4 regions of the Rhizobium sp. BE258 genome follow, and region 1 is predicted to be linked to each of the others. Evidence: riboswitches for the same ligand, from Rfam matches in the RefSeq annotation. Region 1 holds a riboswitch; each other region holds the start of a gene.
The links. Region 1 has a riboswitch for cobalamin ahead of cobU (bifunctional adenosylcobinamide kinase/adenosylcobinamide-phosphate guanylyltransferase). Riboswitches for the same ligand answer to the same signal wherever they lie in the genome.
Positions count from the first base shown of each region.

Region 2: linked by a shared signal. The riboswitch ahead of J2X43_RS30185 (ABC transporter substrate-binding protein) and the one ahead of cobU (bifunctional adenosylcobinamide kinase/adenosylcobinamide-phosphate guanylyltransferase) in region 1 are both predicted to bind cobalamin.
Region 3: linked by a shared signal. The riboswitch ahead of metE (5-methyltetrahydropteroyltriglutamate--homocysteine S-methyltransferase) and the one ahead of cobU (bifunctional adenosylcobinamide kinase/adenosylcobinamide-phosphate guanylyltransferase) in region 1 are both predicted to bind cobalamin.
Region 4: linked by a shared signal. The riboswitch ahead of nrdH (glutaredoxin-like protein NrdH) and the one ahead of cobU (bifunctional adenosylcobinamide kinase/adenosylcobinamide-phosphate guanylyltransferase) in region 1 are both predicted to bind cobalamin.

Region 1 is NZ_JAVDWL010000003.1:731,328-736,694, forward strand. Features, by position in the region: gene J2X43_RS14130 (cobyric acid synthase) at 1-344, shown strand, start outside; gene J2X43_RS14135 (chloride channel protein) at 341-2,131, opposite strand; cobalamin riboswitch at 2,354-2,745, shown strand; gene cobU (bifunctional adenosylcobinamide kinase/adenosylcobinamide-phosphate guanylyltransferase) at 3,063-3,587, shown strand; gene cobW (cobalamin biosynthesis protein CobW) at 3,593-4,639, shown strand; gene cobN (cobaltochelatase subunit CobN) at 4,643-5,367, shown strand, end outside.
Region 2 is NZ_JAVDWL010000012.1:56,851-62,217, forward strand. Features, by position in the region: gene J2X43_RS30175 (GntR family transcriptional regulator) at 1-609, opposite strand, end outside; gene J2X43_RS30180 (GntR family transcriptional regulator) at 649-1,335, opposite strand; cobalamin riboswitch at 1,496-1,752, shown strand; gene J2X43_RS30185 (ABC transporter substrate-binding protein) at 1,917-2,933, shown strand; gene J2X43_RS30190 (iron ABC transporter permease) at 2,930-3,970, shown strand; gene J2X43_RS30195 (ABC transporter ATP-binding protein) at 3,967-4,731, shown strand; partial or broken gene J2X43_RS30200 (hypothetical protein) at 4,867-5,367, shown strand, end outside.
Region 3 is NZ_JAVDWL010000001.1:669,448-674,814, forward strand. Features, by position in the region: gene J2X43_RS03175 (peroxidase family protein) at 1-947, opposite strand, end outside; gene J2X43_RS03180 (ATP-binding protein) at 1,370-2,785, shown strand; gene J2X43_RS03185 (response regulator transcription factor) at 2,942-3,616, shown strand; cobalamin riboswitch at 3,692-3,888, shown strand; gene metE (5-methyltetrahydropteroyltriglutamate--homocysteine S-methyltransferase) at 3,990-5,367, shown strand, end outside.
Region 4 is NZ_JAVDWL010000001.1:674,950-680,316, forward strand. Features, by position in the region: gene metE (5-methyltetrahydropteroyltriglutamate--homocysteine S-methyltransferase) at 1-815, shown strand, start outside; cobalamin riboswitch at 966-1,190, shown strand; gene nrdH (glutaredoxin-like protein NrdH) at 1,442-1,663, shown strand; gene nrdI (class Ib ribonucleoside-diphosphate reductase assembly flavoprotein NrdI) at 1,676-2,086, shown strand; gene nrdE (class 1b ribonucleoside-diphosphate reductase subunit alpha) at 2,056-4,215, shown strand; gene nrdF (class 1b ribonucleoside-diphosphate reductase subunit beta) at 4,409-5,367, shown strand, end outside.

The DNA of each region.
Region 1 (5,367 bases):
AGAAGACCGTTCGCAACAGCCATGCTGTTTCTGCCGAATACGGTACGCCGCTGTCAGGCTATCAGATCCATCTCGGCGTGACCGAGGGGCTGGATTGCAGCCGGCCGTCGGCCGTGGTGGATGGTGCCGCCGATGGTGCCATATCTGCGGATGGACATATCATCGGCACTTATCTTCACGGCCTGTTTTCCAGCGATGCCTATCGCAGCCGGTTGCTGCAGAGTTTCGGTCTTCAGGGCGAAAGGCGCAATTACGCCGAGAGCGTCGACCGGGCGCTGGATGCCGTTGCGGCGGAGCTTGAGGCGCATCTTGACCGTGACTGGCTGAACCGGCTGCTCGGCTAGATTTCCCCGGAGATTTCGCGGCGCCGCCGGTCGAGCTCTTCGCTGTAGCGGCGCAGCGTGTGGCTTTCGCTGAGCTGTCCGACGACCTTGCGCTCGATCAGATTGTTGAGCACGGCGAGCGCTTCGCTTTCGCTCTTGTCGAAGATGGCAGCTGCCTGCTTGGCATTCATCTGCGGCCGCAGGAAATCGTTCTTGTAGCGCACGAAGCTCTCCAGCCCCTTGCCCTCGTCGTCGGTGGCGATCGGATTCGCATGAATTTCCGGCACCAGCACCAGACCGGCATATTTGCCTGTGTCATCGACGAGGATGACGCGTTGCGTGGCGCCGGCGGGAAAAGCCTTCTTGAACTCTTCGACAGTAGTTGCGGCATTGGCGGTCTTGACGTCGGCGCGCATCAGCTTGTCGACCGTCAGATTGCGGATCCAGCCGACATCGTGGGCGCTGCGGATGCTTTCGCCGCGCAGGTGAAAACGCCAGGTGGCGAAGGAGTAGCCGAAGGTGGTGCGCACGACGAGCGAGGACGTGATGACCGCGGCGAGCACCAATACGGTGATCGGGAAGTCGCCGGTGATTTCGAGCGCCAGAAAGGTCATCGTCAGCGGTCCGCCGATGATGGCGACGGCGAGTGAACTCATGCCGACGACGGCGTAGACTTCGGGTGTCAGCGAGGCATGCGCAAAGAACGGCGCGGAATAGGCAAAGAGCTTGCCGAGAAGCGCGCCCATGAACAGCGATGCAAAGAACAGGCCGCCCCTGAAGCCGGAGCCGATCGACACTGCAGATGCAAGCGACTTCAACAGCAGGATGCCGACAAGCGTCGGGATCGCCACCTGATGCGCCAGGTTGAGATGCAAGGCGCCATGCCCAGCCGACAGCACCTGTGGAGAGATTGTGGCCAGCAGGCCGACAACGATGCCGCCGAGCGCCGGGCGTACCGGCGTGGGTACGGAACTCTTGCGGGCCAGTTCCTCGACAAAGGAAACGCCCTGCATGATCAGGATGCCAGCACCGGCGCAGCAGGCGCCAAGCAGAATGGCCGGCACATAATCGGCCGGCACCACAGTGCCGAACCTCCCGACGTCGATGGTGAAATCGTTGCCTGCGAGAAGCCGTGCCACCAGCGTCGAGAGCAGGGCGGAAACGACAACGGGTGTGAGCGAGACGATGGTGTAGGTGCCGATGATCAGCTCGAACGCGTAGAAGGCGCCGGTTAGCGGGGCATTGAAGGCTGCGGCGATAGCGCCTGCCGCACCGCAGCCGAGGAGGACGCGTAGATCGGCGCGGCGCAGCTGTAGCTTCAGGCCGAGCTTCGAGGCCAGGCCTGCCGCCAGCTGCGTATAGCCGGCCTCGAGCCCCACCGATGCGCCGAAGCCGTTGGAGATCAGGTTCTGGATGGCGACGATGATGCTGTCGGTCAGCGACAGGCGGCCACCATGCAACGCATTGGCCTCGATCGGGTCGACCATCGGCTTCTTGCGCGTCCTGCTGAGGATGAAGAGCAGCAAGCCGAGAAGCATGCCGCCGCAGACCGGTGCCAGGAGCAGCAGAAGCTTGTTGCTGATATCAGAGGAGCTGAGACGATCGACATCGCTGATGCCGAAGATGAGGCTGTGCATCTCCCGGGAGATCAGGCTCATGCCGGTGACCGCGCAGCCGGAGATGACGCCGACCGCGCCACCGGCGAAAACCATGCCCATTTCGTTCTGGCGCGCCAGCGCGCGCAGCCGCGCCAAATCGAATTTGAGATGGCGCCGCGTCAGGCGGCCGATATCGGTTTTCGTGAGCATGATGACAGAACTAGGCGACGGGAGGAAGGATCAAGGAAGCAGGCTTTTCGCGCCGCATGATTTCGCGAGCAATTGCAGCAAAAGCGAGGCGGCGGCAAGCGAAATATGCCCGTAAGTCAATGAATTTAATAGACTATCTGTTTGGTAGACTCAGTCGTGTTAAGATGCGGCATTTTCCATCGTGTCAGGCTCGATTGACTTCGCACTGCCGCACGCCTAACGATGAAATCAATAACGGATGGTTCCGGAGCGGTGATTGCCGCCCTGGATGAAAAGGGAATGTGACGGGGCGGACCCAAACCGGGCGTCTTCATCACAGCCGACCCCGCGACTGTAGAGCGGTCAGGGTCTTCCATCCGGTGCACCGGCACCACCGCCTGATCGCCGCATTCTGCGGCAGGGCGGTGGCTCAAGGACACCGGAAAAGCCACTGGAATGCATCGTGATCAGCAGGGGCTGGACGCCTCCATTTCTACGAATCGTCCGCCTTTTCACGAGAATGCAGCCGGGAAGGCGAGGAAGATCCGCTGGCACGATCAGGGATGGCCTTGCGCCATCCCTGTCGGGGCCTCGAACCGCGAGCCAGGAGACCTGCCAACCGTGCCGGGCGAAGAGCCCACCCAAGGGCAATCCTGTCCGCTGCCAGCACGGAGGTTGTCATGGCTGAAACGAATAGTTCGGTGCTGTTTTTGGCACGATGGAAGGGCGAGGCGCCTCGGTCTTTCGCCGTGTCGCGGGCTCCCATCTCTGCCCTCATTCCTGTGCTTGTCACAGGAATCCAGTCGCCGCGCGTCTGCGCGGCGGAGAGACTTCTCCTCCAAAGCACCAGAGTCATTCACGGCGCAGACGCGCCGTGGCTGGATTCCTGTGACGAGCACAGGAACGAGGGAGTGCAGGGAGAGCGCAGAACTTTCGCCGCAGGCCTTTGCGCATGAGCGGCTCCCTGTCCGGCACCACCTTCGTCCTCGGCGGCGCTCGTTCCGGCAAATCCCGTTTCGCCGAACAACTGATCACCGATAGCGGCCTCGAGCGCCACTATGTCGCCACCGGGCGGGCCTGGGACGACGAGATGCGGGCGCGGATTGCCGCCCACAGGGACGATCGCGGGCCGTCCTGGACGACGCATGAGGAGCCGCTGCAGCTTGTCGATTGCCTGTCGGCAATCGATAGCGAAGGGCGGGCTATCCTTGTCGATTGCCTGACGCTCTGGGTCACCAATCTGATGATGGGCGAGCGGGATATGGCGGCGGAATCTGCGAACCTTGCCGCCTGGCTACCGAAGGCAAGGGCGCGGCTCGTGCTTGTTTCCAATGAAGTCGGCCTCGGGATCGTGCCCGAGAACCGGATGGCGCGGGATTTCCGCGATCATGCCGGACGGCTGCACCAGATGATCGCGGCCTCCGCCGCGGACGTGTATTTTATCGCGGCAGGGCTGCCGCTGAAAATGAAGGGTTGAAATTTATGAACCAGAAGATCCCCGCAACCGTGATCACCGGCTTTCTCGGCGCCGGCAAGACGACGATGATCCGCAACCTGCTTTCCAATGCCGGCGGCAAGAAGATCGCGCTGATCATCAATGAATTCGGCGATCTCGGCGTCGATGGCGAAGTGCTGAAGGGCTGCGGCGCGGAGAATTGCACCGAGGATGATATCATCGAGCTCACCAACGGCTGCATCTGCTGCACAGTTGCCGACGATTTCATTCCGACGATGACCAAGCTGCTTGAGCGCGAGCAGCGCCCCGATCATATCGTCATCGAAACCTCGGGTCTTGCGCTGCCGCAGCCGCTGGTCGCCGCCTTCAACTGGCCCGATATCCGCAGCGAAGTGACCGTCGATGGCGTGATCACCGTCGTCGATAGCGCCGCCGTTGCCGCCGGACGGTTCGCCGACGACCACGATGCCGTCGATGCGCGCCGCGCCGAAGACGAGTCGCTCGATCACGAGAGCCCGATCGAGGAGCTGTTCGAGGATCAGCTGACCTGCGCCGATCTGATTGTGCTCAACAAGACGGACTTGCTGGATGCCGCAGGCATTATCCGCGTCCGTGACGAAGTGGCGTCGCGCATTTCGCGCAAGCCGGCGCTGATCGAGGCGAAGAACGGCGACGTTCCGGCAAGCGTTCTGCTCGGCCTCGGCGTCGGCACCGAGGAAGACATCGCCAACCGCAAATCCCATCACGAGCTGGAGCATGAGGACGGCACGCCGCACGATCACGACGAGTTCGACAGCTTCGTTGTCGAGCTTGGTGCGATTGCCGATACGGGTGCTTTCATCGAGAAGCTGAAGGGCGTGATTGCAGAGCATGATGTGCTGCGCCTGAAGGGCTTTGCCGCAGTCGAGGGCAAGCCGATGCGCCTGCAGATCCAGGCTGTCGGCAGCCGTATCGACCAGTATTTCGACCGCGCCTGGGCCACCGGCGAAACGCGCGGCACGCGTCTCGTCGTTATCGGTCTGCACGACATGGACGAGGCGGCGGTGCGCAAGGCCATCGAGGCGCTCGTCTGATCCATGCATCTGCTTCTCGCCCAGAAAGGAACGATCAGCGACGGTGACGAGGCCATCGATCTTGGCCAGTCGCCCGGCGATATCCTGTTCCTGTCTGCGGCGGATACGGAGCTTGCGGCCATCGCCGCCGCCCACGGACAGGGCGGCGGTTCACCGCTGACGCTTCGGCTTGCCAGCCTGATGAGCCTGAAGCATCCGATGTCCGTCGATGCCTATGTCGAGCGCACGGCGCGGCACGCAAAGCTCATCATTATCAGGCCGCTCGGCGGCGCCAGCTATTTTCACTATGCGCTGGAGGCTCTGCATTCCTGCGCGGCGCGGCACGGCGCGCGGATTGCCGTTCTGCCCGGGGATTCCAAGCCGGATGCGGGGCTGACGCCGTTTTCCAATGTGGCGCTCGATGATCTCAATGCGCTGTGGGCTTACCTGATCGAAGGCGGTGACGAGAACTCGCGGCGGCTGCTGGATTATGCGGCGGCGATGCTGTCGGGTGGTGAAAAACCCGGTGCGGCCGCGCCGTTGATGAAGGCCGGGATATGGTGGCCGGGGCGGGGAGTCGTTGGGGTTGAGGAGTGGGGAGTGTTGTCTGCGGCGATGCTGCGGAACGTGGCACCCCCCTCGACATCCAACGACGCCCCCATCGCCGCCATCAGCTTCTACCGCGCCCTCGTCCAGAGCGGCGAGACCGCACCGGTCGAGGCGATGATCGAGGCCTTGGCGGCGGAAGG
Region 2 (5,367 bases), on a different contig from region 1:
GCGGGCGCCCTCGACGTCCCGCTTCAGCGCGAGTTCGAAGAGGAGCCTGTGATCGTCGACAACCGCTTTGCCGCGAAAACTCTGAGCCAGCATATGATAGCGCAGGAAACGGTCGAAGACGGAGGACAGCGTCTCCATCAGCGTCGCCGAATTACAGGCGGAGACGATCGCCTGATGAAACTCCCAATCGTAGCGGACCCAGTCGATCGTGCGCGAGGCGTCGCCGGCAAGCAGCCTCTTTTCGGCGGCCGCAAGCTTGTGGTGCGCGGCGACGATGCGCCCTTCCCATTCGAGATTCCCCGCGGCAAATGACAGGCCGATGGCATGGGTCTCCAGCACAGTGCGAAGATCGGCGAGTTCCTCCAACTCCTTGAGCGAAGCGGGGCTGACTTCGAAGCCGCGCTGGCCTTCGGCGAGCACCAGGTTTTCGGTGGTCAGGCGGCTCAGGATCTCGCGCAGCGACGACACACTGATCGAATAGTGCTCCTTGGCCTGCTCCAGCTTGATCTTCGCACCCGGCGCCAATGTCCCGGAGATGATATCCTGACGAATTTGCCGGGAGACGACGTCGCTGACAGTCTCGGAATGTTCACCGGTCACTTTGAGCATTGATTCCTCTACGTCCCGCACCATCGTGCGTGGAATACATTATCCTGCCGATAGGCGAATGGTCGCCAGTGAACCCTTGCTCAGCGCATGCTCGACGCCCTGCTGAATATGCCGCTGCAATATTCTCTTCGCCGTCGTGATGTCGCGCTGAAGAGCGGCCTCCAGCAGTTGCTTGTGCTCTTCTTCCGCAACGCCGCCGCGATAGGACAATGCCACCATCTGATATCGCAGATATTTGTCGAACACCGCCGAATGTGTTTCCATCAGCAGGCGCGATCCGCAGGCCGAGATCAGAGCCTGGTGAAACTCCCAGTCGTAGCGCTTCCAGTCTTCCGCCCTACTGGTATCGCCCGAGGCCATCACCTCTTCCATGCGCGCCAGCTTGTAATGGGCCGAGACCAGCCGCGCTTCCCATTCGACATCGCCCTGTTCGAAGGCCTGCTCCAGCGCGTGCTCCTCGAGAAGCAGACGCAGCGCTGCGGTCTCTCTCAGGTCGGCGACCGAAACACGCGCGACTTCGAAGCCGCGCTGCCCCTCGGCAACGACGAGGCCTTCCGATGTCAGGCGGTTGAGAATCTCTCTCAGTGTGCTGACGCTGGTTTGGTAGGCGATTCTCAGATTTTCAAGCTTGAGCTTCTGCCCCGGAGAAAGCCGCCCGAAAATGATATCCGCCCTTATTTGCCGATAGCCGCTCTCTGCGACGGTCTCGTTTGAGATTTCGTTCAACGGCCATTACCTCTGATATTCCCATTTTCTTCATATATAACGGAATAAGTATGCCGTATTCAACAAGCGAAAACGCGATTGGCGGCCGTTCTGCGGGTACTGAACCCTGATTGCCGAACCAGGGTGGCGCGCTGCGCGTCTTGACGGCCGGGATATTAGCGTCGTAACTGCATCCGACGGTTCCCGGAGGAAGTCTCCGACGGGATTAATAGGGAACACGGTGCGGACGACCCAAAAGGGACCAAGACCGTGGCTGCCCCCGCAACTGTAAGCGGATTGCCGATCATCACGGGAGACCAGCCTGCTGGATGTCTCCCTTGGGCCGCAAGGCCATGCCACTGCGATGTTATCGCGGGAAGGCAGATGAGAGGCGAATATTCGCGAGCCAGGAGACCTGCCGTCAAACACGATCCAATCAGCCGGGCGGGGATGCCTGGAAAGGAACAGACATGTTTGACCTGACCCTTCGCCGATACATGGCCTCCATCCGCCTCGATTGGGCTTTCCGCGTCCGCGCTGCGTGAGCAGTCACGCCGTGTTCCGCGGCGTCGTGCTGCCCGCTTCTCCTAAATCGAGGTCCCATGCGCCAGATTATCGCCACGCTCACATTTGCCCTCGGCCTGACCGGCTTCGCCGGTACAAGCCTTGCCGCCACGCAGTATCCTCTGACCCTCAACAACTGCGGGCAGCAGGTCACGTTCAAGAAGGCGCCTGAGAAGATCGTCTCGATCGGCCAGGGGATGACCGAAGTCCTGTTCTCGCTTGGTCTTGCCGGCAAGGTCGCCGGTACCGCCGTCTGGGTCGGGCCGGTCCTGCCGCAATATGCCGATGCAAATAGCAAGATCAAAAGGCTCGCCGACAACGATCCAAGCTTCGAGGCCGTCGTCGGTCAGGAACCCGATCTGGTCGCCGCCGAATTCGAATGGCATGTCGGTGCGCAAGGCTCTGTCGGCAAGCGCGAGCAATTCGCCGATCTCGGCATCAATACCTACATCGCGCCTGCCGACTGCGTCGCCAAGATCAATGCCGATGGCGGTGATGGCGTTCGCAAGGAGCTGTTCACGATGGACCTGATCTATCAGGAGATCGCGGAGCTCTCCGAAATTTTCGACGTCAAGGATCGCGGCGATGCCCTGATCGCCGATCTGAAGAAGCGTGAGGCTGCAGCCGTTGCCTCGATCTCGGGTGCCTCGGGCAAGAACCTGCCCGTTGTCTTCTGGTTCTCCAGCAAAGAGGTCAAGGGCGACGCCTTCATCGCCGGCAAGAACAGCGCTCCGGCCTATATTCTCAAGACGGTCGGCGCGAAGAATGTCGTCACGACCGAAGAGGAATGGCCGTTGGTCGGCTGGGAAACGATTGCCCAGGCAAATCCTGCCGTCATCGTCCTCGCGACCATGGACCGCCGCCGCTATGCCGCCGATGATCCGAAGGTAAAGATCGATTTCCTGGAGAGTGATCCGGTTACCAAGGAACTCGAGGCCGTCAAGAACAAGCATTTCGTGATGATGGACGCCCAGTCGATGAACCCGACGATCCGCACGATCGACGGCATCGAAACGCTGGCAAACGGCATCAAGACCTTCGGCCTTACGCAGTGAAAGTTGCCGCTTCCTGGCAACGCCGGTGGTGGGCGCTCGTTGCGCTCACCGCCGCCGCCGTTCTCCTCCTTGGCGTCATGATCAGCCTTGCCGTCTCGATCGGCGAGATTGCGATCCCAGTTGCGACAACCGCCAAGGCGGTTTCGAACCGGCTGTTTGGAACGGCGTTCGAACTCAGCCGCATCCACGAAGGCGTCATCTGGGACTACCGGCTCAGCCGCGCTTTGGCGGCGGCCAGTGCGGGCGCTTCTCTCGCCCTCTGCGGTGCCATCCTCCAGGCGCTTCTTCGCAACCCGCTCGCCGAACCTTACGTGCTCGGCATTTCCGCCGGCGCCTCGACCGGGGCCGTCTGTGTCATGATCCTCGGACTCGGCTATGGCGTTCTTTCGTTGTCGGGTGGTGCCTTTATCGGTGCGGTGGTGGCCTTCCTGCTTGTCGGCATTCTTGCGACAGGCACCGGGGGCTCCAGCGAACGGATCATTCTCTGCGGGGTTGCCGGCTCGCAGCTCTTCAATGCGCTCACCTCCTATATCGTCACGACATCCGCAAATGCGGAACAGGCGCGCGGCGTGCTGTTCTGGCTCCTGGGGTCGATGAGCGGCGTCCGCTGGCCCGATGTCTATCTGTCGGTGCCGATCGCGATCGCCGGCTTCGCCGCCTGCCAGTTCCACGCCCGCGCGCTCGATGCATTTGCCTTCGGTTCGGATGCCGCCGCATCGCTCGGCGTTGCCGTGCGGCGGGTGCAGATCGTTCTTTTCGGCATCACCGCGATCATGACTGCGGCCGTCGTCAGCATGGTCGGTTCTATCGGGTTTGTCGGCCTCGTCATCCCGCATGCCGCCCGCTTCATCGTTGGCCCGTCCCACAGCCGTCTCCTACCGGCCACGGCGCTCGGCGGTGCGATCTTCATGGTCGGGGCCGATATCGTTTCCCGGATCATCATCACGCAACAGATCTTGCCGATCGGTGTGGTCACCGCGCTTTTCGGCGCCCCAGCTTTCGCGATCATCCTCTATCGCGTCGGGAGAAGTGCATGAGCATCTCCATCGATACCGTGTCCTATTCGGCCGGCGACACCTTAATCATCGATGGCATCACGCTATCGGTGACCCCAGGTAAGGTGCTTGGTCTGCTGGGCCCGAACGGCTCGGGAAAGTCCAGCCTGCTGCGGCTAATCTGCCGCCTGCGCCGCGTCGATAGCGGCGTTATCCGTCTCGGCGAGGACGACGTCGCCATCCTCTCTAGAGCCAGTCTCGCCCGGCGCGTTGCTCTCGTCGAGCAGCAATCGGCAACCGATACGCCGCTGACCGTGCGTGACGTCGTCCAGCTCGGGCGCACGCCGCATCGCGGCCTGCTTTCTGCCTGGGATGCGGGAGATGATGCGGCCGTCGACATGGCCCTGGAGCGGGTCGACATGAAACACCGCGCCGGACAGATATGGCAGACACTTTCCGGCGGGGAGCGTCAGCGCGTCCATATCGCGAGAGCTCTGGCTCAGACGCCGACCGAGCTCCTGCTCGACGAACCGACAAACCACCTCGATATCCAGCACCAGCTCGAAATTCTATCCCTCGTGTCGAAACTCGGGACGACCTGCATCATTGCCATGCATGATCTCAATCTCGCAGCGATGTTCTGCGACAGCCTCGCCGTGCTGCAGAAGGGTAAAGTGGTTGCATTAGGAACCACATGGGAGGTTTTGAACGAAGATCTGATTGCCCGCGTCTTTGGCGTCCGGGCGTATGTCGAGCAATCGGCGGTGCACGGCCGCTACAACATTCAATATGCGATAGACTGAAGATGGCCTTGAGCCGCTGCCTGAGGTTCATGGAGAATTGCCGGCGCGCGCAATTGGGAGTGTTGCGCCAGTTTGCCGGGATGGCATTTCACTGGAAGTTCGCTACAGTAGATCCCGATGAACTGGAGCATGGTCATGACCGAACGTCGTCAGCTTCCTCTGCATCCCGTCTCAACGGGTGCCGCGGCAGCCTGGATTGCCATGACAGCGGGCTCCAGCGTCGTCCTTAGTCTCTATTTCGCATGCGTCACGCCCTTCGTTGCGCTGTCGGCGGTTTCCGCCATGGCGCTTCCGCGGCAAATGGCGATCTATGCGGTTCTGCTCGCATGGCTGGGCAACCAGGTGGTGGGTTATCTCATTCTCGGCTACCCGCAGGCCTGGGACAGCTAAGCCTGGGGTCTCGCCATCGGCGTGGCTGCTGCTACCTCTCTCCTGGCGGCATTTGTTGTTATCAGGCTTCAGACCGGCATCTTTGCTATGGCTGCCGGCACGTTTCTGGCTGCCTTCGTGGTGTATGAAGGCGTCCTCTTCGCAGCGACGTCCGTCCTGCCATCGGGCCAAGGCGCGTTTTCTATTGCCGTCATTTCGCAGGTGCTGGTGATCAACGCTGCCGCTGCTGCCGCTCTTGCGCTCGCC
Region 3 (5,367 bases), on a different contig from region 1:
CGCGCGCCGTCAAGCAGATGGCCGGTCGCGACAGGCTTGCCCTCATGCATGACATATTCGCGCAGGAAGACCTGATGCGATGCATGCGAGGTATATGTCTGGTTCTGGTCGACCCACGGCGTCGTGGTGTTGGCAGCCACTTCGCCATCGGCATCGCGGCTGGCGCGGGTCAGGACCATGAAATTGGTGTGCGGCGTTGCCGGATTGTAGAGTGGGTCATCCGGTGACAGCGGAATATAGACCGTTCCGGCACCGCCCTTGGCCACGAGGTCGAGGCCATGGTCGAAGAACTGGCCGAACAGCGTGAACATCGAGTTGTAAGGCGCGGAGTCGCCGATATCGGGCGAGACGTTCTCGAAAGTGTAGACGTAGACGGGACTGCCCGCGGCGGCGAGAACGGTGCCATCGGGGCCGACGACATTGGTTGCATGGACGATGGGCGCGCCATTGGCGTCCTGCATCGGTACGCGCGTCGCTGTCTTGCCCTCGTCGATCATGGCCTGGTAGACCATGATGGCTGCCGGGTTGTTGCTGGTCTGATCGACAATCAGATTGGAGATGATGCGTGGATCGGCGTCGACGACGGTGCCCGGGCCGACGGCGCTGGGGGTACCCGGCGCATAGTTACCGTTCGTGAGAACCGTTCCCGGGCCGAATGCCAGCGAGTCGTCATTTTCGTTGACGTAGTTCGGCTGCACCAGCGGCGTGAACGGCTGGTCGGCTGCGCCCCAGGTTTCATTGCCATCGAGCAGGTTGTTGTAGCTGCCGTCGACGGTTCGGAGGCCGTAGGGCAGGAGATGCGCCTGCGGTGCACCGGTGCCGGTCGCGCCGGCTGCTTCGCCGGCTTCGGCGACGAGCGCGGCAAGGTCACCACCGGCCGCATGCTGTTCGGCGATGGCGATCTGCTTCAGGATGAACTCGAGATCGTGTCTTACAAGCGTAACCATTTTCCCCTCCGTCGGCGCGCTGTCCTGGCGCCTGGTTTTTCGCAAACTTGTCCTGTCCGCCGGATCGCGCTGCGAGCCCGGCGGTTTGAATTGCCCCTGATGTCTTCAAAGCCCGCCTTGCAGGGCTGGCTTGGGATGATGCGATCTTGCGGAAAGTTGCCGGGGTTTTGAACGGCGCATGGTCGGACGATGTTTTCGATGTTCGTCCACGGCAAAAGCAGGTCTTCGGTCCTTATCCTTCCGGGAGTAAGGTCCTATGATGAATTGGCCTTTGGTCTGATAGAATTCATACGGGCCTATAGTACAAAAATGGTCTTTTATTTCCTTGGGTAATATTGCAAGGATGATAGCGCTATCGGCCTTGGGGGGACGTTTTGCCGGACGAATACTTAGGCGCCAGAAATGCTGGCGTAGATGAAAGCGTGGAAGCGCCGCGACTGTTTAACCGTATCCTTCGATGGGGCGCCGAGCGGACCCTTTCCACGCAGTTCCTGATCGCCAGCAGCTTGGTTATTCTGATCGCCACGGTTTCTGCGGGCTATCTTACGACGCGGCTGGTTGCCGACAAAGCGCTCAGCGGAAAGGCCGGCACGACGGCCTTGCTGGTTCAGAGCCTGACTGAGGCTGAGGTGCAGGAACTGGGCGCCTCGACGCGCCTTAAGGCCGCCAGCATCGCTCATCTCGACGCGCTTTTCGGCGATGCGGATCTCCAGGCGCGTTTCCCGCATATCGAGATATGGGCGCCCGACGGGACTGTTGCCTATTCCCGGACCAAGCAGATGATCGGCCACCGCTTCAGTTTCCCCGAGGGCCTACAGCGCGCCTTGAAAGGCGAAATTGTTGCCGTCTATGCGGATCTTCATGCCGACGAGCATACGTTCCGCAACATCAATACCGAATATCTCGAAATCTACAGCCCGCTGCATGACCAGGCTTCGGGGCGGATCATCGGTGTGGCCGAGATCCATGAGGATCCGAGCGGTTTTGTCGATGAGCTCGCGCGGCTGAGGGTGGTCACCTGGACGACGGTGGCGCTGTTCTCCTTCGTCGTCATGCTCGGGCTGTTCCTGATCGTCAGGCGCGGCAGCCGGACGATCGAGCATCAGCGGCAGGTTCTGAGCCACCGCGCCGAGGAGGCAGAGTCCGCCTCGAAGGAATTGATGGAGCTGAGGGACACGGCGCGCCGGGCCTCCATGGAATTCGCCAACCTCAACGAGACCTTCATCCGCCGCATCGGCGCCGACCTGCATGACGGCCCGGTACAGCTGATGACACTGGCGATCCTGCAGCTCGACGAGCTGCGCGACCTGACCAAGAAGGATGAGCGCGCAAGGCTCCTCGACGAGACCAGCAAGACACTGGGTGAAGCGCTGATCGAGGCTCGGACGGTCACCAAATCGCTGCTCTTGCCGGAGATACTGCATCTCTGGGCAAAGGACGTGGTGGCCGAAGCGATCAGGCAGCATGAGGCGCGGACCAAGACCAAGGTCGCGTTTGTCTCCAGCGGCACCAATGCCGACCTGCCGCCGGCGCTGAAGACCTGCATCTACCGCTTCGTTCAGGAAGGGCTCAACAATGCCTACCGCCACGCTGGTGGCAACGGCCAGCGTGTCCGATGTCGGATCGACATGCCCGTCATCGCGATTTCGGTCGAGGATGACGGTTTGCCTTCCGGGACCGTGCCGTTTGCGGCGCGCGAGGGCGGAATGGGGCTCTATGGCCTCCGGCAGAGGATCGAGAGCTTCGGCGGCAAGCTTGCTGTCACCAAGCGGCCGGGGGGCGGCATGATCCTGGAGATGGTGCTGGAGCTGCAGCAGGCCGACGCAACTGGCCTATAAGGTGACGGACTATCCGAATTGATAACTGGCTGAAAGCATAGAGATCGAATAGACAGAAATCCGATGAAGTTAACCAAGCATTAAAATCCGTCTTTATGTTTGGCTCTGTTTACTTTAGAGCTATCGGAAAGAAGACGAGGGGGTTTATTCGTCATTATGTCTATCTCGGTCGCATTCGTTGATGATCATCCAATATTGTTGGATGGACTCGTTAATCTTTACTCGGCGAAGGAAGGTCTTCGGGTGACTGCCCGCGGGCAGAACGCCATCGACGCGCTGAAGATCGTCGAGGAGCACCGGCCCGACGTTCTTGTCACCGATCTCAGCATGCCGGGCGATACGCTGGCAGCACTCGAGCTGATCCAGAAGAATTACGAAGGCACCAAGGTCGTGGTCTTCACCGCCACCGCCAATATCGACACGGCGATTCAGGTCCTCAATCTCGGCGTCTGCGGCTATGTGCTGAAGGGTAGCACGGCGCGCGATCTGTATGAGGCGATCAAGACCGTGCATGACGGCAGCACCTTCATCACGCCGGGTTTCGCCACCAAGGTGATCCTGTCGATGAAGACGGCCGAGGTGCGCCGCAAGGCGCAGATGCAGAAGCGCCTGAGCGCCCGCGAGCAGCAGATCGTCAACTACCTGTTGCAGGGCAAGACCAACCGCGAAATCGCCAGCATGCTCGATATCAGCGAGAAGACCGTCAAGCACTACATGACGATCCTGATGCAGAAGCTCGATGCCCGCAATCGCGTCGAAGTGGTGCTTGCTGCCCAGAAGCTGCAGGCTCCCGTGGAGACCGGCGCGCCGTCCTCGATGCTGTTGTCGTAGTCGGCGAGTACAGCTAGCCAAGAAACAAAGACATAAACATATCTTTATGTCTATTGACGTGAGATCCGCGATGCGACATGCTCGTGTCATCGTGGTTCTGCGGACCTTTGGTCCGGAGCTAAGAGGGAATCCGGTGAAAATGCCGGAGCTGCCCCCGCAACTGTAAGCGGCGAGCGGCCGTCCACTCATGTCACTGGGGAAGACGCCCCGGGAAGACGGACGGCAGCGTTGACCCGCAAGCCAGGAGACCTGCCGCGATCGATAACGTCCACGGGCGGGGTGTCCGGTGTGCCGCTTTTGCGACCGGCACGCCTGTGTCCGCGCGCCGATGCGTCATCCCAAGCCTTGCCCACAACCCTCGGGGTAAGGAAACATGAGCATCAAGACTGCAAATCTCGGATTCCCGCGTATCGGAAAGCACCGCGAACTGAAGTTCGCGCTGGAAAGCTATTGGGCCGGAAAGTTTGATAGGGCAGCACTTCTCGACGTCGCCAAGGCATTGCGGGCCGAACATTGGGCCCTGCAGAAGGCCAAGGGAATCGATATCATTCCGTCCAACGACTTCTCCCTCTACGACCATGTGCTCGACACGGCGGTGATGGTCGGCGCCGTACCGGCCGAATATGGCTGGAAGGGCGGTCCCGTCGATCTCGACATCTATTTCGCCATGGCGCGCGGCTCAGTGGGCGCTGAGCACGGCGATTGCGGCCATGCGCATCATCATGAGGGCGTTCCGGCGCTCGAAATGACCAAGTGGTTCGATACCAACTACCACTACATGGTGCCGGAATTCACCCGCGACCAGCGCTTCGCGCTGACCGAAAACAAACCGCTGCAGATGTTCCGGGAGGCAAAGGCGCTCGGCATCCACACGCGCCCGGTCATTCTCGGCCCGGTGACGTTCCTGAAGCTCGGCAAGGCGACGCAGCCAGGCTTCGATCCGATCGAACTGCTCGACCGGTTGCTGCCTGTCTATGCGGGCATCCTCGCGGAGCTCAGCACTGCGGGCGCCGATTGGGTGCAGATCGACGAGCCAGCCCTGGTGCTCGATCTCGCAGACGCTGAGCGGTACGCGCTGACCACGGCCTACAGCGCGCTTCACCAGCTGGTTCCGAACCTGAAGATCATGATCGCCAGCTATTTCGGGGCATTGGGCGACAATCTCAAGACAGCAGCGGCGCTGCCGGTTGCCGGTCTGCACGTCGATCTGGTGCGCGCGCCCGAGCAGCTTGATGCGGTCGTATCGGCGGTGCCTGATGACCGGGTATTATCTCTCGGCGTCATCGATGGCCGCAACATCTGGCGCGCTGATCTTGAGAAACTGCTGGATCGGGTCGAGGCGCTTTCCAAAACGCGTCCAATCGAAATCGCGCCATCTTGCTCGCTTCTGCATGTGCCGATCGATCTTGCTCTCGAAACCGCTGTTGATGCCGAGGTCAGGGGATGGCTGGCTTTTGCCACGCAGAAGCTGGATGAGCTGGCGGTCCTCGGCCAGGCACTTTCGCAGGGGCGCGATTGCGTGACGGATGCCATCGGCAGCTCTTCGAGGGCCGCGGCCGCCCGCGCGGCATCGCCGAAGGTCAATGATCCCGCGGTCAGGCAGCGGATTGCAGCGATCGACGAGACCATGAAGCGCCGCAAGGCCGGCTTCGCCGAGCGCAAGGCGATCCAGCAGACGGATATCCGCTTGCCGCTGTTCCCAACGACGACGATCGGGTCCTTCCCGCAGACGTCTGAAGTCCGCAAGGCGC
Region 4 (5,367 bases), on a different contig from region 1:
ACATGGTGCAGTATTTTGGCGAGCAGCTGTCGGGCTTTGCCTTCACGCAGCATGCGTGGGTACAGAGCTATGGCTCGCGCTATGTCCGTCCGCCGATCATCTTCGGCGATATCGCGCGGCCGAAGCCGATGACGACTGGCTGGTGGCAATATGCCCAGTCTCTGACGGACCGGCCGGTCAAGGGTATGCTGACTGGACCGGTGACGATCCTCAATTGGTCCTTCGTGCGCGACGATATCGCCCGAAGCGAATCATGCCGGCAGATCGCGCTGGCGATTCGCGACGAGGTCGGTGATCTCGAAAAGGCGGGTGCCAGGATGATCCAGATCGACGAGGCAGCACTTCGGGAAGGCTTGCCGCTGCGGCGCTCGCAGTGGAAGACCTATCTCGACTGGGCCGTCGAAAGCTTCCGCCTGTGCTCGACCGGTGTCGGCAACGCGACACAGATCCACACGCATATGTGCTATTCGGAGTTTAACGACATCATCGATGCGATCGCCGCCATGGATGCGGACGTGATCTCGATCGAGACATCGCGTTCGAAGATGGAGCTGCTGGAGGCATTCCGCAGCTTCGACTATCCGAACGAGATCGGCCCGGGTGTCTACGACATCCACTCGCCGCGCGTTCCCGATATTGCCGATATGACCGGTCTGCTTCTTTTGGCGCGCGAGCGGCTTGGCGATTCGCAGCTCTGGATCAATCCGGATTGCGGCTTGAAGACCCGCAAATGGGAGGAAGTGAAGCCGGCGCTAGTCAATATGGTGGCGGCGGCGCGGTCTTTGCGCGAACGCGTTGCCACGGCAACGGCCTGATCGTCATCGTATTCGAGGAGCCGGCTTTTGCCGGCTTCTCTTTTCCACAGCCAATCCGCATTAATCTTCCGTTATCCACATCACATTCATTTTTTCGGCTTGCGGCACCCGAAACATGAACCATCCATTGACGTACAAATAGACTCGCGTACTATATCTAGTGTTCGAGGTTCCCTCGATTCGCAAGAATCGCGGGCTAAGACGGGAATTCGGTGAGATCTGCCGCAAGGTGGAGCAATGCCGGAGCTGCCCCCGCAACTGTAAGCGGCGAGCATCTGTCCCATTTCGGGTCACTGGGTCATGAAGACCTGGGAAGACCGGGATGAATGTGATGATCCGCAAGCCAGGAGACCTGCCTTGAGCGAAAACGTCCACGGGCGGGGTGTCCGGCTGGCGAGCGATGAGATGTGGGCATGATGCCGCTCTTCGCTTCCTCCGGTGTGTCCCGCATGAGCCACTTCGGGGTGAAGTCTTATGTCTTTGAGTTTCAGATCATACCGGCGCGAATGACGGGCTGCTGACGCCCGGCAACCGGCAACGGCTGTCTTCCTTTTCGATCTTCCCAAGCGCGGACATCGGCGGATGTCCGAACGATATCCCATGCCTTCTAGTCACGAGGTTTTCCCATGAGCATCACCGTCTACAGCAAGCCCGCCTGCGTTCAATGCACCGCAACCACCCGCGCGCTCGATCGCCAGGGCATCGACTACACGATCATCGACGTTTCCACCGATAGCGCCGCTTATGATCTGGTGCAGGGTCTCGGCTACCGCCAGGTTCCCGTCGTCATCGCCGGCGAGCAGCATTGGGCTGGCTTCCGCCCCGACATCATCAGCGCGCTCGCCTGAGCGGCGGCTGCGATGGGCGAGATCGTCTATTTTTCCAGCCGGTCGGAAAACACCCATCGCTTCGTCGAAAAGCTTGGCCTTCCCGCCCGGCGCATCCCCATCACTGGCGCGACGCTCGAAGCTGTCTCGCCCTACGTGTTGATCCTCCCGACTTATAGCGGCGAGGGCGGCAAGGGAGCCGTGCCCAAGCAGGTGATCCGTTTCCTGAACGATGCGGCAAACCGTTCGAACCTCCGCGGCGTGATTGCCGCGGGCAACAGCAACTTCGGCGAGACCTTCGGGCTCGCCGGCGACATCATCGCGAAGAAATGCCAGGTGCCGTACCTCTACAGGTTCGAACTCTTGGGTACGGCTGATGATGTTGCCAACGTCAAACACGGATTGGAACGATTTTGGACACGGCAGTTCTCGAGCGCCCTGTAAAGGCGCAGGCCGCGGAAACAGGGCTGGATTACCACGCGCTGAACGCGATGCTGAACCTCTATGACGAGGACGGCAAGATCCAGCTGGACAAGGACCGGCAGGCGGCGAAGCAGTATTTCCTGCAGCACGTCAACCAGAACACCGTGTTCTTCCATAATCTCCGGGAGAAGCTCGATTACCTCGTGACTGAGGGCTATTACGAGCAGGAGGTGCTGGATCAGTATTCGTTCAATTTCGTGCGCGATCTCTTCGATCACGCCTATGACAAGAAATTCCGGTTCCCGACCTTCCTCGGCGCCTTCAAATACTACACCAGCTACACGCTGAAGACCTTTGACGGAAAGCGCTATCTGGAGCGCTACGAAGACCGCATCTGCATGGTGGCACTTGCCTTGGCGCAGGGCAACGAGGCCTTAGCGCGCGACATGGTCGATGAGATCATCTCCGGCCGCTTCCAGCCGGCGACGCCGACCTTCCTCAATGCCGGCAAGAAGCAGCGCGGCGAGCTGGTCTCCTGCTTCCTGATGCGCGTTGAAGACAATATGGAATCGATCGGCCGCTCGATCAATTCGGCGCTGCAGTTGTCAAAGCGGGGCGGTGGCGTGGCACTGTCGCTGACCAACATTCGCGAAATGGGCGCGCCGATCAAGCATATCGAGAACCAGTCGTCGGGCATCATCCCGGTGATGAAGCTGCTCGAGGATGCCTTCTCCTATGCCAACCAGCTCGGCGCGCGCCAGGGGGCCGGTGCCGTCTATCTCAACGCTCACCACCCCGACATCATGCGCTTCCTCGATACCAAACGCGAAAATGCCGATGAGAAGATCCGCATCAAGACGCTGTCGCTGGGTGTCGTCATTCCTGACATCACCTTCGAGCTCGCCAAGAACAACGAGGACATGTACCTGTTCTCGCCCTATGACGTGGAACGCGTCTACGGCGTGCCGTTCACCGAGATCTCGGTGACCGAAAAATACCGCGAGATGGTGGCCGACAGCCGCATCAAGAAGAAGAAGATCAAGGCCCGCGATTTCTTCCAGATCGTCGCCGAGATCCAGTTCGAAAGCGGCTATCCCTACATCATGTTCGAGGACACGGTGAATAAGGCGAACCCGATCGCCGGACGCATCACCATGAGCAATCTGTGCTCCGAGATCCTGCAGGTCAGCGAAGCCAGCGAGTATAACGACGACCTGTCCTACAAGGTGATGGGCAAGGACATTTCCTGCAATCTCGGCTCGCTGAATATCGCTGCCGCCATGGACTCATCCGATTTCGGCAAGACGATCGAAACATCGATCCGGGCGCTGACGGCAGTTTCCGACATGAGCCACATCTCTTCGGTCCCTTCGATCGAGAAGGGCAACGACGAGAGCCACGCGATCGGCCTCGGTCAGATGAACCTGCACGGCTATCTGGCCCGCGAGCGGATCCAGTACGGCTCCGAAGAGGGCGTCGATTTCACCAACATCTACTTCTACACGGTGACCTATCACGCCATCCGCGCCTCGAACCGTCTCGCCGTCGAGCGCGGTCAGAGCTTCAAGGGCTTCGAGAATTCGAAATACGCCTCGGGCGAATATTTCGACAAGTATACCGAAACCGAGTGGAAACCGGCTACGCAGACGGTTGCCGACCTGTTCAGCAATGCCGGTATCGAAATTCCCACCCAGGAAGATTGGCTGGCACTGAAGAAGGCCGTCATGGAGGGCGGGCTCTATAACCAGAACCTGCAGGCGGTGCCGCCGACGGGGTCGATCTCCTACATCAATCACTCGACGTCATCGATCCATCCGATCGTCTCCAAGATCGAGATCCGCAAGGAAGGCAAGATCGGCCGCGTCTACTATCCCGCCGCCTTCATGACCAACGACAATCTCGACTATTACCAGGACGCCTATGAGATCGGGCCGGAGAAGATCATCGACACCTATGCGGCTGCTACCCAGCATGTCGATCAGGGCCTGTCGCTGACACTGTTCTTCCGCGACACGGCGACGACGCGCGATATCAACAAGGCGCAGATCTATGCCTGGAAGAAGGGCATCAAGACCATCTACTACATCCGCCTGCGCCAGATGGCGCTGGAGGGTACGCAGGTGGAGGGATGTGTGTCGTGTACGCTGTGAGTTTTAGCTGCTGACGTTTGAGTAAGCGGCCCCCTCACCCTAGCCCTCTCCCCGAGGGGAGAGGGGATGTAGAGCGATACGCCGCCGCGGTTTCCCTTCTCCCCTCGGGGAGAAGGTGCCGGCAGGTCAGGCGCAACTCGTTGCACCGGGGATGAGGGGGCTACCAGATGAATTCGGTCCAAAGGACACACCCATGAACATGCACGCCAAGCCCGTATCCCGCGTCCGCGCCATCAACTGGAACCGCATCGAGGACGACAAGGACCTCGAAGTCTGGAACCGCCTGACCGGCAATTTCTGGCTGCCGGAAAAGGTGCCGCTGTCGAACGACATTCCCTCCTGGGCGACGCTGAAACCGGAAGAGCAGCAACTGACGATCCGGGTCTTTACCGGGCTGACGCTGCTCGACACGATCCAGAACGGCGTCGGCTCGGTGACGCTGATGGCCGATGCTTCGACCCAGCATGAAGAGGCGGTGCTTTCCAACATCTCCTTCATGGAAGCTGTGCACGCGCGCTCCTACTCGTCGATCTTCTCGACGCTGTGCTCGACACCTGACGTTGACGACGCCTATCGCTGGTCCGACGAGAACGAGTTTCTGCAAAGGAAGTCGGCGCTGATCATGGAGCAATATGCTTCCGGCGATCCCCTGAAGAAGAAGGTTGCCAGCGTCTTCCTCGAGAGCTTCCTGTTCTATTCCGGCTTCTATCTGCCGATGTACTGGTCGAGCCGCGCAAAGCTCACCAACACCGCCGACATGATCCGCCTGATCATTCGCGACGAGGCGGTGCATGGCTATTACATCGGCTACAAGTTCCAGCGCGCCGTAGAGCGCCTGCCGGAGGCCCGCCGTCAGGAGATCAAGGATTTCGCCTTCGATCTGCTGCTGGAGCTCTACGACAACGAAGCCAAGTACACCGAGGCGCTTTATGACGGTGTCGGGCTCACCGAAGACGTCAAGAAGTTCCTGCACTACAACGCCAACAAGGCGCTGATGAACCTCGGTTACGAGGCACTGTTCCCGCCGGAGGCCTGCAAGGTCAATCCGGCAATCCTCTCGGCGCTCTCGCCGAATGCCGACGAGAACCACGACTTCTTCTCTGGCTCCGGCTCGTCTTACGTCATCGGTAAGGCCGTGGCGACGGAAGACGA